3 regions of the Cupriavidus sp. 05T41 genome follow, and region 2 is predicted to be linked to each of the others. Evidence: predicted binding sites of a transcription regulator. Region 2 holds the regulator's gene; each other region holds the start of a gene.
What was found. The regulator LexA, encoded in region 2, represses DNA repair genes until DNA is damaged. The targets are predictions, from matches to a motif close to ACTGTATNNNNATACAGT.

Region 1 (3,430 bases), on a different contig from region 2:
TCGGCCGCCAGGCCGATCACCGCGTTGGCGGCAGCCAGGATGGGCTGCGTGGAGCGGTAGTTCTGCGACAGCGTGACCATGTCCGCCGCCGGCGAGAACTGCGTGGGGAAATCGAGGATATTACGCACCGTGGCGCCGCGGAAGGCGTAGATGGACTGGGCATCGTCGCCCACCACGGTGAGGCCGCGGCCGTCGGGCTTGAGCGCCAGCAGGATGGTGGCCTGCAGCGCGTTGGTGTCCTGGTATTCGTCGACCAGCACGTGATCGAAGCGCGCGCCCATGTCCTGCGCCAGCGCCGGTTCGCCCAGCGCCTGGGCCCAGTAGAGCAGCAGGTCGTCGTAGTCCAGCACGTGCTGCTTCTGCTTGGCCTCCACGTAGCCGGCGAACAGGCCGCGCAATGCATCCGCCCACATGGCGTAGCGCGGAAACCATTGCTTGAGCACGTCGTCGAGCGGGGCCTGCGTATTGACCGCGCGCGAGTAGATCGCCAGGCAGGTCTCCTTGCGCGGGAAGCGCGAGGCCTGGGCCGACAGGCCGAGATCGTGCCGTACCATGTTCATCAGGTCGGCGGCGTCGCCGCGGTCGCTGATGGTGAAGCTGGGCGACAGGCCGAGCGTCTCGGCGTACTCGCGCAGCAGGCGCGCGCCGATGGCGTGGAAGGTGCCGGACCAGTGCAGCGCGGCGCGCCCCGCGCCGGATGCCCGGTTGCCGAGCGCCTGGTCGACGATGCGCTCGACGCGCCGCCCCATCTCGGCGGCGGCGCGCCGCGAGAACGTCAGCAGCAGGATGCGGCGCGGATCGGCGCCGCCCAGCACCAGGTGCGCCACGCGGTGCGCCAGGGTATTGGTCTTGCCCGACCCGGCGCCGGCGATGACCAGCAGCGGCGCGGCCGCCTCGTGCGTCACGGCGGCGCGCTGCTCGGGGTTCAGGCTGGCGAGATAGGCGGGCGTGGCCTGGGCAGGCGGCACGGCGGAAAGTGCGTCGCCGGGCGCGGAATCCAGCAAGGCAGGGGAAGAATCGAGTAACACGGCAGGGGCCTCAGGAATGCGGGCGCGCGCATGTGCGCTGCCGTGCATGGGCGGGGGAAAGCTGCCGGTAACTGTATATCTATACAGGCCAGGCGTGCAAGCCGGGGCGTTGCGTGCCTGGCCTTGCCATCGGGTATGTGGCTGGAAAGGCTTGCGGAAAAGGTGGCTCTGGCTCTGGCGCTGGCCGGGCGGTCCCGGTCAGGCGGCCTTGGCCAGGGCGCCGTCGAGCAGCTTGTGCAGCGCGTCCCACTCGGGCTCGCCCACGTAGCGCTTGAGGATATGGCCGTCCTTGTCGATCACGAAGGTGGTCGGCGTCAGCTGCACTTCGCCGAACGCCTTGGCCGCCGCGCCGTCGGAGTCCATCGCCACCTTGAACGGCAGCTTGCGGGTCTGCGCATAGTTCATCACGTACATCGGCGGGTCGTAGCTCATCGCCACGGCCACGAACTCCAGGCCCTTGTCCTTGAACTTGTCGTAGGTGCGGACCATTTCCGGCATCTCCTTGACGCAGGTGACGCAGCTGGTGGCCCAGAAGTTGACCAGGTAGACCTTGCCCTTGAGATCGGCGGTACTCACCTTTTCACCGGACAGCAGGGTGAAGGTGGCCGGCGGCGCCGCGTTGGCCGGCGCGATGGCGCGATAGCCGAACCAGCCGAGCACGGCGGCCAGCAGCACGCCCGCGATGACGGGCCAGAGCTTGCGCTGGGAGGAAGGCGAGGGGGAAGCCGAGGTCGTCATGATGCGTGCCGACAGGTCAGAGACAAGCTCTCATTCTACTGCCCCCGCCGATGCGCTGCCGGAGGCAATTCCGGCGCCGCCAAGGGTGCGGCGATTGGCCGCAGGAATCCGCGCGGCCTGGCCCGGACCGCGGCTCACCGCGGCGTCGCTGCCAGGGCAGAGCGGGCCTGGTCCAGCGCCTGTTCCAGGTAGGCGCCGTAGAAGTCAGGCTGCAGGCCGCGCAGCGGCGTGGCCAGCGAGCGGCCGCGTGCATCGAGGAAGAGGACCGTAGGCGCCACCGCCACATTGCGGCTGCGTGCCCATTCGCGCGCGGTGGTCATGGTGCCGTCCGCGTTGCGCAGGGGCGCATTCGAGGTCATGTCGATTTCCCGCGCGACGATCTCGCCGCTGGCGGCTTGCGGGCCGAGATAGTTGCGGCGCACGGTCTCGCAGTAGACGCAGTCGGGCAGGGTGACCAGCACGACCAGCGGCTCGCCCCTGCTGGCGGCCGCCGCGGCCTGGGCGGCGAGGTCCGTGGCAGGCGGCAGGTGCGTGGAGGCGGCCATCGCCGCGGTGCCGATGGCGAGCAGGACTGCGCCGAGCATCGCGGCGCGCGCGGCCAGCCGCGCACGCGTGCTTGGCGATGGCGGCGCCGGTGGCAAGGTTTGCAAAGAGCGTGGCATGGGGTGGGCAATGAATGCGCGCTGGCGCGCGGGTTCCCCGATAATAGCGGCTTCTGCCCGAACCCGAGGCGCCGTGCCGGCATGCCTTGGGGTGCGGGACCGCACATTCCCGGGCAGGGTTCGCAGGACCGCTGCCAGGCTTTCAGCCCCCCCGACTGCCGCGATGCCACACGCCTGGTTTTCCCGTTTTTCGTCACCCTCGCTCGCCGGGCTTGTTGCGATCGCGGCCATCTGTGCGCTGGCTGCCTGCTCGCCGCGCTATGACTGGCGCACCATCCAGTCCAACGAAGGGGCTTATGCCGCGCTCTATCCGGGCAAGCCGAGCGGCGCCGCGCGCGAGGTGTCGATTGCCGGGCGCAAGCTGCCGATGACGATGGAGGCGGCGCGGGTCGACGAGACCCTGTTCGCCGTGGGCGTGGTGACCTTGCCGGCCGACGATGCCGCCATGCGGCAGGCTGCGCTGGCATCGATGCAGGCCGGGCTGCTCGGCAATCTCGGGCCGCATCCGGCCGATGCGGTCAAGACCCGCCAGGTGACGGTGATGTCCGCCGCCACGCCGGCGGTGGCGCTGGAGGGCGTGGAGGTGCAGGTGGCGGCAGTGTCGCCGCAGGACAAGTCGGCGCGCAGGCTGACGGCAAGGCTGGTGGCCTCGGGCGTGCATGTCTACCAGGCGGTGGTGCTGGAGGCGGGCGACGCGGCGCGCGACCAGCGCCAGGCCGAGCAGGTCGACCAGTTCCTCACCAGCTTCCATCCGTTCTGAGCTGCGCCGGGCCGGTGGTGCCCCATGCCGCGCGCCGGGCCGATGAGATAACGTTTGCAAGCGCCCGTGCGGGCGCGATTCTGGATTCTATTCAAGGAGTGATGTCATGCGTCTGGAAGTCTGGCTGGCCTATTTCGCAGCTTGTTGGGTGATTGCCGTGTCTCCGGGTTCGGGGGCCGTGCTGTCGATGAGCCATGGCCTGTCCTACGGGCTGCGCAAGACCACCACCACCATCTTCGGCC
Region 2 (7,723 bases):
GCACTTGTCGGTGATGGTTTCCAGTTGCTCGTAGATGGCCTTGAGCTTGATCAGCCGTTTCACGTCGGTCTCGTCGCGGAACAGCTTCGACATGGCCGAGCGCATCACGCGGTCCGCCTCGGACTCGAGCTGGTCGATCTGCTGCGCCGTCTTGAGGATGGCGCTGGCATTGCTCATGTCTTCGAGCAGCCCGACCGCGATCTTGACCTGGTCGCAGCACTGCACGCAGATCGAGGCCAGCTTGCGCGCTTCGTCGGTCAGGCTGGTCACGTCGTACAGCGAGATGGTCTCCGCCACGTCTTCCATCAGGTCGAGGATGTCGTCCATGGTGGTGATGAGCTTGTGGATCTCATCGCGGTCCAGCGGCGTGATGAAGGTCTTGTGCAGCAGGTCGATGGTGTCGTGCGTGATGCGGTCGGCCTTCTTTTCGGTGGCCTGGACGCGGCGCGCGTGTGCCTCGGCATTGGGCAGGTCGTTGACCAGCACTTCCAGCTCGCGGGCGGCGGTCACCGCGCAATCGGCATGCTGGTTGAAGTATTCGAAGAACTTGCCCTCCGTGGGCATGAATCGGCCGAACATGGGTTGTTCCTTGTCACGACGCGTTAGCGCCGCTGGTTGTTGCTGAGTGGGTTGCTGGATCAGCCAGTCGTGCATTGAATGACAGCCGCCTCGCGGCGGCTGTCATCAAAACGCAATATTTTACAGGCATGTGGGGCGAAGCCGCGCCTCTTTGATGTGCGGCGCCGGCGATCCGCCTTCCCGGCGGCGCCGGCTGCCCGGCAAGCCGCGCCGGGCCTGGGCTTCAGTTGTCGTTGTCGAAGAAGGCGGGGCCGCCGCTGAAGTTGTCGAACTTCGTGAACTGGCCCAGGAATGTCAGCCGCACGGTCCCGATCGGGCCGTTACGCTGCTTGCCGATGATGATTTCCGACGTGCCCTTGTCCTGCGAGTCCGGGTTGTAGACCTCGTCGCGGTAGATGAACAGGATCACGTCGGCATCCTGTTCGATAGCGCCGGATTCGCGCAAGTCGGACATCACCGGCCGCTTGTTGGGGCGCTGTTCCAGGCTTCGGTTCAACTGCGACAGCGCAATCACGGGGCAGTTGAGCTCCTTGGCCAGGCCCTTGAGCGAACGCGAGATTTCCGAGATCTCGGTGGCGCGGTTTTCACCGCCGCCCGAGCCCGACATCAGCTGCAGGTAGTCGATGATGATCAGGCCGAGCTGGCCGCACTGGCGCGCCAGCCGGCGTGACCGGGCGCGCAGCTCCATCGAGCTCAGCGCCGGGGTTTCGTCGATGAACAGCTGGGCATCGTTCATGCGCTGGATGGCATGCGTCAGGCGCGGCCAGTCTTCGTCGAGCAGGCGGCCGGTACGCAGGCGGTGCTGGTCCAGCCGGCCCACCGAGCCGAGCATACGCATGGCCAGCTGCGTGCCCGCCATTTCCATGGAGAACACCGCCACCGGCAGGCCCTGCTCCACCGCCACATGCTCGCCGATGTTCAGCGAGAACGCGGTCTTGCCCATCGAGGGCCGGCCCGCAACGATGATCAGGTCGCCGGCCTGCATGCCGCTGGTCATGCGGTCCAGGTCGATAAAGCCGGTCGGTACGCCGGTCACATCGGTGCTGGAATCCCGGTGGTACAGCTCGTCGATGCGCTCCACCACCTGGGTCAGCAGCGGCTGGATCTCCTGGAAGCCCTTCTGCCCGCGCGAGCCTTCCTCGGCGATGGCGAAGACCTTGGATTCGGCCTCATCGAGCAGTTCCCGCACTTCGCGCCCCTTGGGCGCGAACGCGGCGGTGGCGATGTCGTCGGCCACGGTGACCAGCTTGCGCAGCACAGAGCGCTCGCGCACGATCTCCGCATAGCGGCGGATATTGGCTGCGCTGGGCGTGTTCTGCGCCAGCGAATTCAGGTAGGCCAGTCCGCCCACCTCCTCCGCCTTGCCGGCTCCCTGCAACACCTCGTAGACGGTGATGACGTCGGCAGGCTTGGTAGCAGCGATCAGCCGGGAGATGCTCTGGAAGATCATCCGGTGATCGAAGCGATAGAAGTCCGCTTCGGACAGGAAATCGGCGATACGGTCCCAGGCGGCGTTGTCCAGCAACAGGCCACCGAGTACCGATTGCTCGGCCTCGATGGAGTGTGGTGGAACCTTGAGATTATCTAGTTGGGGGTCTGCGACGGGCGCGTTCATGGGGAGGGATTATAACGGTGGCCGGGCCCCCGTCGCAGGAGAAATCGCGGCTGTCAGCCATCGTCCGCGATGAAGTGACGGCGGGACGACCAGCCTGTCGCAATTAAGCCCAAAGCAAAAAAGGCAGGAGCGCTTGGCCCCTGCCTTTTTTGTTGTTGCCAGCAATCGATGCCCGCCGCCAGCCCCTGAGCGGGGCCCGCGGTGGCATCGAATCCGGTCTTAGACGTGCTCGCCCAGGACGGCGATGGTCACATCGACCAGCACGTCCGTGTGCAGCGAAACGCTGACCGGATGATCGCCAACGACCTTCAGCGGGCCGTTCGGCAGGCGCACTTGCGCCTTCTCGATCTTGAAGCCTTGGCCTTCCAGGGCTTCGGCGATGTCGGCGTTGGTGACCGAACCGAACAGGCGGCCGTCCACACCCGACTTCTGGGTGATCTGCACGGTCAGGCCGTTCAGCTTTTCGCCTTCGGCTTGCGCAGCGGCCAGCTTCTCGGCGGCGGCCTTTTCCAGCTCGGCGCGCTTGACTTCGAACTCGCTGATGGCGGTCTGGGTCGCACGGCGGGCCTTCTTGTTCGGGATCAGGAAGTTACGGGCGTAGCCGTCCTTCACGCGAACGATGTCACCCAGGTTGCCCAGGTTGATGACTTTTTCCAGCAGAATGATTTGCATCGTGTTTTCTCCTTGACGGACCTAGGGCCGATCAGTTCTTGTGCAGGTCGGTGTAGGGCATCAGCGCGAGGAAACGCGCGCGCTTGATGGCCGTATCGAGCTGACGCTGATAGTGAGCCTTGGTACCGGTCAGGCGGGCCGGCGTGATCTTGCCGTTGTCGCCGATGAAATCCTTCAGGGTGTCCAGATCCTTGTAGTCGATCTGTTCCACGCCAGCCACGGTGAAGCGGCAGAAGCGCTTGCGCTTGAACAGCGGGTTCTGCTGTTGGAAGCGCTTCTTGTTCTTGTTGTCACGTTTGACGAATGCCATGATTCAATCCTTTTCGAATGCTTTACATCCAGTGATGTGAAAGACGAGAGCCTTGCTGTTGCGGTGCTTGCGAGCGAGGAATCCTTCGCAGTCGAGCATCGCGCCGAGCGGGGTACGCTCGAGCCGTTGCCCAACCTGGCCGATTCCCATGGCGGCGATGGCAAATTCCACCTGCCTGGGCGTTTGCGCCTCGACGGTCTGGCCCGCGTACTGCAAGATGCAGTTGACGACGGGGACGCCTGCCGGGGTGTAGCGCAAGGCATCGCGTTCGGCGAGGGTTGCGCAGAGCCTTAACTGGTTCAACGCTGCCTCCCTTCCCGATGCCTGTACCCATGCCCGCCCGCGCCGCCGCGACGCCTCACGTACTCAGCGTCTGCGGCAACCGCAACGGTCCGCACTTACGCGGCCGGGGCTTCGCTGGTCTGTTGCGCGGCCTTGCGGGCTTCTTCGCGCTGCACTTCCTTCATCATCGGGGACGGTGCGGTTTCGGCCTTCTTGGTCTGAACGATGAGGTGGCGCAGCACCGCGTCGTTGAACTTGAACGCGTGTTCGAGTTCAGCCAGGGTTTCCTTGCCGCATTCGATGTTCAGGCAAACGTAGTGAGCCTTGGCCAGCTTCTGGATCATGTAGGCCATCTGACGGCGGCCCCAGTCTTCCACGCGGTGGATCTGGCCTTCCTGCGACGTGACCAGCGTCTTGTAACGCTCGATCATGGCCGGAACTTGTTCACTCTGGTCCGGATGGACGATAAATACGATTTCGTAATGACGCATTGACGCTCCTTTTGGATAAGCCACCCGGGCGCCATGTCCGGTGCGGCAAGGTTGGATAGCCTTAAAGTATAGCGCGCTTTCGCCTTACTCGGCAAGTCGCTTCAACTCCCCGCGAACAGCGCCTGCAGCGCGACCGGATCGGACGCCAGCGCGGGAGTCCCCGCCAGGGCAAACAGCAGGAGCACGCGTGCCTTATAAGGATTCAGGTTGCCGGCCGCAACGAAAACACCGGACGCCGGCCGCGGCGCCACCGGAATCGCCACATGACCCGCACCGGTGCGCGAACTGCGCACGACCGCCACGCCGGCCGCGGCCGCCTCGGCCAATGCCTCGGCCAGCGACTGGTGGATCGAGCCGTTGCCCGCGGCCGCCACGACAAGACCGTTCACGCCCGCCCCGACCAGCGCGTCGACGACCACCCGGCCCGGCTCCGCATAGCTGGCGAGAATCTCCACCTTGGGCCAGGCCTGCGGCATCGGCATGGCCGCGGCCGGCAACCGCGCCGGGGCGCGCGTGAAGCCCACGAAGTCATCCTGCACATAACCGACCGGCCCGCCCGCTGGCGAAGCGAAGGCGTTCACTGCCGACGTGTGCGCCTTCACAACGTCGCGCGCGGCGTGGATCTCCTGGTTGATGACCAGCAGCACGCCCTTCCCCACCGCCTGCGCGTGGCTGGCCACACGCACGGCGTCGAGCAGGTTCAGCGGCCCGTCGGCCGACAACGAGGTCGAAGGCCGCATGGCCGCGGTCAGCACGATGGGCAGCCCGACGGGACAAGCGAGGTGCAACACCATCGCCGTCTCTTCGAGCGTGTCGGTGCCGTGCGTCACGACAATGCCGGCAACGTCGGGTTGCGCGGACCAGAAGCGGATGCGCTCGACCAGCCTCGACCAGAGCGCGAACGACATGTCCTTGCTATCTACCTGGGCGACCTGCTCGGCCTCGATGCGGGCCACACTGCCGAGCGCCGGCACCGCGCCAAGCAAGGACGCCACCGGCACCGTGGCCGCCTGGTATTTGGCGCTACTGGCCGGATTGGAGGAGGAACCTGCGATGGTGCCGCCGGTGGCGAGCACGACGACGCGACGCAATAGGGACATGGCGGGGGACGTGTTGGAATCCGGATTCAAAAGACACGAAATCAGCGATTTGCGTGCCGCGGATTGTAACTCGCTTACCGCCCCACACTTGCGACCAGCACAACCCGCCTGGCGTGCGACAAAGCGCCTGTCGATGAGCAGCCTCCCAAAATTCCGCTTGCACTTCACTCGATACTGTATAAAATCACAGCATACTGTTTAAACATACAGTGCTTTCACATACGGCGACCATGGCGACCCTGACACCGCGACAGCAGCAGATTTTCGACCTGATTCGCAGCACCCTCCAGCACACCGGCTTCCCGCCCACCCGTGCCGAGATCGCCGCCAAGTTCGGCTTCTCCTCGCCCAACGCCGCAGAAGAACATCTGCGCGCCCTGGCACGAAAAGGCGTGATCGAACTCACGCCTGGCGCGTCGCGCGGCATTCGCCTCAAGGTATGGCGCAGCGACTCGGAACTGCCCGACCAGTTCTCCCTCCCCATGGCCGGCGTGATGCAACTGACGCTGCCGCTGGTCGGGCGTGTCGCCGCAGGTAGCCCAATCCTTGCGGCCGAGCATATCGACCGCCAGTATCAGGTCGATGCCTCGGTATTCGAAGTCCAGCCCGACTACCTCCTTCGCGTCCGCGGCCTGAGCATGCGCGACGCCGGCATCCTCGACGGCGACCTACTCGCCGTCAAACGCGCCAGCGAAGCCGCCAACGGCAAGATCGTCGTAGCCCGCCTCGGCGACGACGTCACTGTCAAACGCCTCAACCGACGGGGCGACACCATCGAACTGATCGCAGAGAACCCCGACTTCGCCAGCATCATCGTTGAGCCCGGCCGCGAAGAGTTCTCGCTCGAAGGCATTGCCGTCGGCCTGATTCGTACCGGCGCCTTCTGACGATTCAACAAGTGCGGCTGGAGCGGGCCTGCCCCGCATCAAGCTGCACCCGTTTGTGCCAACGCCACCCGCGCCGCGGGTGCCGCCAACTGTTGTTGCAAATTACCAGGTGTAGCCATGCTGCCAGCCAACCGCTTCTCCGCCCGCCGCCCCGTCAAGCCCGTCCCGTTCCGCCAGTCCAAGGGCGTGCGTATCTATCAGGGCGCGCAACGCCGCACCATGGTCGGCAGCATGGCAGCCATCTGCCGCATGCTCGAACTGGAAGATCTCCCCAAGCTCTCCGCGTGAAATCGCGTTGCGTATCCCTCGATTCAACGGCGCCCTGGCATCACGAAAAAATTTGAGCGAAGTACTAGCCATCCGCGAATGAAGTTTGTATAATCTTGTTTTTCGTCGATCAGCACTCAGCTGAAAGACTACGACGGTGGCTGTAGCTCAGTTGGTAGAGTCCAGGATTGTGATTCCTGTCGTCGTGGGTTCGAGTCCCATCAGCCACCCCAGAATTGCATTGCAAAAACAGCGAGCTGCGAAGCTCGCTGTTTTTGTTTGTGGGTCTGTTATTTGTCTCAGGCCCGATCGCAAGCCGATTCCGGCGCCCTCTCCCCTCCCCATTTCGTCTACGCACTCGCGTTATTTGCCTGGCTCAACGAGGCAATAGCGGTATTCTGACGACGCCGTATGCTCCATGCGCGCGGCAAATGCGCGACGTATCTGCTTTCTCGCTACCCACCCGGGAGATCTGGATATGGCTGGCTCGAGCCTGCTTCTGCTGATCGACGACATCACTACCATGCTTGACGACGTGGCGGCCTTGAGCAAATTGGCCGCCAAGAAGACCGCGGGCGTGCTCGGCGACGATCTCGCCCTCAATGCCCAGCAGGTCAGCGGTGTCAACGCTGAACGCGAGTTGCCGGTGGTTTGGGCTGTTGCGAAGGGATCCCTGCGCAACAAGGCCATCTTGGTACCATCCGCGCTGGCCATCAGTGCCGTCATCCCGTGGGCGATCGTGCCGCTGCTGATGGCCGGCGGCGCCTTCCTCTGCTACGAGGGTTTCGAAAAGATTGCGCACGGCTTCATGCATCAGGACGGGCAGGAGACAGCAGCAAGCCCGGCGCCGGAGACGGCGGACCCCACCGCTCTCGAAAGGTCGAAGATCCGCGGCGCAGTGCGTACGGATTTCATCTTGTCGGCTGAAATCATCGTCATTTCCCTCGGCACCGTTTCGAGCGCCGCGTTCGGGACGCAGGTTGCCGTGTTGACGGCGATTGCCCTGATCATGACGGTAGGTGTCTATGGCCTGGTGGCCGGCATCGTCAAACTGGACGACGCCGGACTCTATCTGCACCAGCGCTCATCGGCCGCGGCGCGCGCTGCGGGCCGCGGCATCCTGCGCATGGCGCCCTGGCTGATGCGGGCGCTCTCGGTGGCGGGTACCGTGGCGATGTTCCTGGTTGGCGGCGGGATCCTGGTCCACGGATTCCCCGGCGCGCATCATTTGACGGATCTCGTGACCGGCGTTCTGGCGGATGTACCAAGCGTGGGAAGCAGCCTGGAAATGCTCGGACCGCTGCTGCTCAACGCGGTAGCCGGCATGCTGGCCGGTGCGCTGGTCACTGCCACGGTTGCCGTGGCCAGGTTCGGGATGCGGATGTTTCGGCCCTCCTCCGACTGATCACTCCGAGCCGCGGACCGGTCGCTGCGGATCGGTCACTACGAATCGGCCGCCCAAAAAGCAAAACCCCCCAGTACGTGCGTACTGAGGGGTTTCAAGGGAGAGCCTGGCGATT
Region 3 (3,430 bases), on a different contig from region 2:
TCCTCGGGCGACTGTTCGCGCTGCGCCAGTTCGGCCTGCATGCGCAGCCCGGCCAGCGGGGTCTTCATCTGGTGCGCGGCATCGGCGATAAAGCGCTTCTGTGTCTGCACCGACATGTCCAGGCGCGCCAGCAGGTCGTTGAAGGACGCCACCAGCGGCGTGATCTCCTGCGGCGCGGCGTGCTCGTCGATGGGGCTGGTATCGCCGGGATTGCGCGCGCGGATGCGTTGCTGGATCGCGGTCAGCGGCGCCAGCCCGCGCGTCAGGCCGAACCACACCAGCACCACCGCGAGCGGCAGGATCACGAACTGCGGCAGGATCACGCCCTTGATGATCTCGTTGGCCAGGCGCGCGCGCTTGTCCAGGGTCTCGCCCACCTGCACCAGCACCGGCTGCGTGTCGCCGCCGTGCTTGAGATCGACATAGGTGTAGGCGACGCGCACGTCGTTGCCGGCCACCCGGTCGTCGCGCAGCGACACCAGCCCGGCGTGGCCGCGGTCGTCCTCGCTGGGCAGCGGCAGGTCGTTGTCGCCGGCCACGAACTCGCCGTGCGTGCCGACTACCTGGTAGTAGATGTTGTCGCTCTCGTCGGCACGCAGGATCTCGCGCGCGGACAGCGGCAGCTGCAGCGTGACGCGCCCGTTGACCTCGCGCACCTGCTGCGAGAGCACGATGGCGCTGGCTTCCAGCGAGCGGTCGAACGGGCCGTTGGCGATGGATTTGGCCACCAGGTAGGTCACCGCGATGCTCATCGGCCAGAGCAGCAGCAGCGGGGCCAGCATCCAGTCCAGGATCTCGCCGAACAGCGAGCGCGGGGACGGATGGCCGGCGCTGTCCTCAAGGTGCGGCAGGGCTTCGGCCAGCGCTTCGTCGGCGACGCCGGCATCCGGCGAGGCGGATCCGTCCGGGGACGATGCGGGCGGCTCGGGCCGTGCGGCCCGCGCGCGCCGCCGGGGCAGTCGCAGCAGGCTCATGAGACGGGAGTAGGGTGGTCCGGAGTGGCCGGAGTGGCGTAACCAGGGTAAGCAGGGGAAGGCAAGGCGCGGATGGTGTCTCCTAGCCGTGGACCGCGGCAGCCTGGAATTTCTCCAGGCAATAGCCCAGGCCGCGAACCGTGGCGATGCGGATGCCGCCCACCTCGATCTTCTTGCGCAGCCGGTGCACGTAGACTTCGATGGCGTTGTTGCTGACCTCCTCGCCCCATTCGCACAGGTGGTCCACCAGTTGCTCCTTCGATACCAGCCGCCCGGTGCGGGTCAGCAGGATTTCCAGCAGCCCCACCTCGCGCGCGGAAAGGTCCAGCATCTGTTCGTTCAGGTAGGCGATGCGGCCGACCTGGTCGAAGGCGAGCGGCCCGTGCCGCGTCAGCGTGGCACCGCCGCCGGACCCGCGCCGCACCAGCGCGCGCACGCGTGCCTCCAGCTCGGACAGGGCAAAGGGCTTGGCCATGTAGTCGTCGGCGCCCAGGTCCAGTCCCTTGACGCGCTCGTCCACGCCGTCGGCCGCGGTCAGGATCAGCACCGGCACCATGGCGCCGCGCGCGCGCAGGCGCTTGAGCACTTCCAGGCCGGGCATGCGCGGCAGGCCGAGGTCGAGGATCAGCAGGTCGAAGGTCTGGGTGGACAGCGCCGAATCGGCCTCCACCCCGCTGGCGACATGATCTACGGCATAGCCGGAGTGGCGCAGGGAGCGCGTGAGGCCGTCGGCCAGCACATCGTCATCTTCGGCGATCAGAATACGCATGGTTGTCTCCACCCAGGCTCGGCTTTGGCGCACCTTTTGTGACCCGTCGTTGCCAGGTGACGCGGGTGGGGCTTGCCAAGCATACTGTTTTTTTATACAGTACCCGCTTGTTCCGGTCGCGCTTTGCGCGGGCCGGCATTTACCGGATTACTAGCCGCCTCTTTTACGCGCAAGTCGCGTGGCGAGTTGCGCGGCGCGGGGCGGGCGCAAGCCCGCAAAAGCAGGCAGCGCGCCACATGCGGCCTATTTATACACCATTGATGGAAGGACGACCATGGATGACGGCAAGAAGGCGAGTGCTGGCGTGAACGCCGAAAAGCAGAAGGCGCTGGCGGCCGCGCTGGCCCAGATCGAGAAGCAGTTCGGCAAGGGCTCGATCATGAAACTGGGCGAAGCCGACATCGATCAGGATATCCAGGTCGTGTCCACCGGCTCGCTGGGCCTGGACATCGCGCTGGGCGTCGGCGGCCTGCCGCGCGGCCGCGTGGTGGAAATCTACGGTCCGGAATCCTCGGGCAAGACCACGCTGACGCTGCAGGTGGTGGCCGAGATGCAGAAGCTGGGCGGCACCTGCGCCTTTATCGACGCCGAGCACGCACTCGACGTCAACTATGCCGGCAAGCTGGGCGTGTCCGTGGGTGATCTGCTGATCTCCCAGCCCGACACCGGCGAGCAGGCGCTGGAAATCACCGACGCGCTGGTGCGCTCCGGCTCGGTCGACCTGATCGTCATCGACTCGGTGGCGGCACTGGTGCCCAAGGCCGAAATCGAAGGCGAGATGGGCGATTCGCTGCCCGGCCTGCAGGCCCGCCTGATGAGCCAGGCGCTGCGCAAGCTGACCGGCACCATCAAGCGCACCAACTGCCTGGTGATCTTCATCAACCAGATCCGCATGAAGATCGGTGTGATGTTCGGTTCGCCCGAAACCACCACCGGCGGTAACGCGCTGAAGTTCTACGCGTCGGTCCGCCTCGATATCCGCCGCATCGGCTCGATCAAGAAGGGCGACGACGTGATCGGCAACGAAACCAAGGTCAAGGTGGTCAAGAACAAGGTCTCGCCGCCGTTCCGCGAGGCGTTCTTCGACATCCTCTATGGCCAGGGCATCTCGCGCCAGGGCGAAATCATCGATCTCGGCGTGGATGCCAAGGTCGTCGAGAAGTCGGGCGCCTGGTACAGCTACAAGGGCGAGAAGATCGGCCAGGGCAAGGACAATGCGCGCGAATACCTGCGCGAGAATCCCGATATCGCCGACGAGATCGAGAACAAGGTGCGCGAATCGCTGGGCGTGGTGCTGATGAACGGCACGCCTGCCGCCGCGGTCACTGCCGCCGAGGCCTGAGCGCAGCCGGCCGGGGCAATCCCGGCCGCGATCCGAGCCTGACCGGGGCGGCACGTGCGACAGCGCGCGCCGCCCCGGTGTCATTTGGTGTGCATTCGCGACGTCTTTCTTCATGGCCACCCGTCCCCCTCTCTCCCTCAAGGCCCGCGCGGTCGGCTACCTGTCGCGCCGCGAGCACAGCCGCACGGAGCTGGCTCGCAAGCTGGCCCCGCACGCGGAGTCCCCGGAAGCCCTGGAGCAATTGCTGGACGCGCTCGAGCGCGAGAACTGGCTGTCCAATGCGCGCTTCGTCGACAGCCTGGTGCACCGCCGCGCCAGCCGCTACGGTGCCGCCCGCGTCATGCA

Region 1: a site for LexA is predicted at 1,099-1,116, ahead of AC1DKV_RS08910 (ATP-dependent helicase). Genes of this name have one in related genera too.
Region 3: a site for LexA is predicted at 1,827-1,844, ahead of recA (recombinase RecA). Genes of this name have one in related genera too.

What each region holds. Positions count from the first base shown of each region.
Region 1 covers NZ_JBFTLQ010000010.1:196,809-200,238, reverse strand. The annotation lists gene AC1DKV_RS08910 (ATP-dependent helicase) at 1-1,076, opposite strand, end outside; gene AC1DKV_RS08905 (TlpA disulfide reductase family protein) at 1,227-1,766, opposite strand; gene AC1DKV_RS08900 (thioredoxin fold domain-containing protein) at 1,901-2,350, opposite strand; gene AC1DKV_RS08895 (hypothetical protein) at 2,592-3,188, shown strand; gene AC1DKV_RS08890 (LysE family transporter) at 3,295-3,430, shown strand, end outside.
Region 2 covers NZ_JBFTLQ010000021.1:113-7,835, reverse strand. The annotation lists gene AC1DKV_RS14555 (DUF47 domain-containing protein) at 1-579, opposite strand, end outside; gene AC1DKV_RS14550 (replicative DNA helicase) at 803-2,194, opposite strand; gene rplI (50S ribosomal protein L9) at 2,414-2,866, opposite strand; gene rpsR (30S ribosomal protein S18) at 2,898-3,176, opposite strand; gene priB (primosomal replication protein N) at 3,180-3,479, opposite strand; gene rpsF (30S ribosomal protein S6) at 3,575-3,949, opposite strand; gene AC1DKV_RS14525 (asparaginase) at 4,051-5,049, opposite strand; gene lexA (transcriptional repressor LexA) at 5,280-5,936, shown strand; gene AC1DKV_RS14515 (hypothetical protein) at 6,054-6,224, shown strand; tRNA gene AC1DKV_RS14510 (tRNA-His) at 6,361-6,436, shown strand; gene AC1DKV_RS14505 (DUF808 domain-containing protein) at 6,682-7,608, shown strand; rRNA gene rrf (5S ribosomal RNA) at 7,713-7,723, opposite strand, start outside.
Region 3 covers NZ_JBFTLQ010000050.1:654-4,083, forward strand. The annotation lists gene AC1DKV_RS25735 (sensor histidine kinase N-terminal domain-containing protein) at 1-974, opposite strand, end outside; gene AC1DKV_RS25740 (response regulator) at 1,057-1,743, opposite strand; gene recA (recombinase RecA) at 2,018-3,085, shown strand; gene recX (recombination regulator RecX) at 3,198-3,430, shown strand, end outside.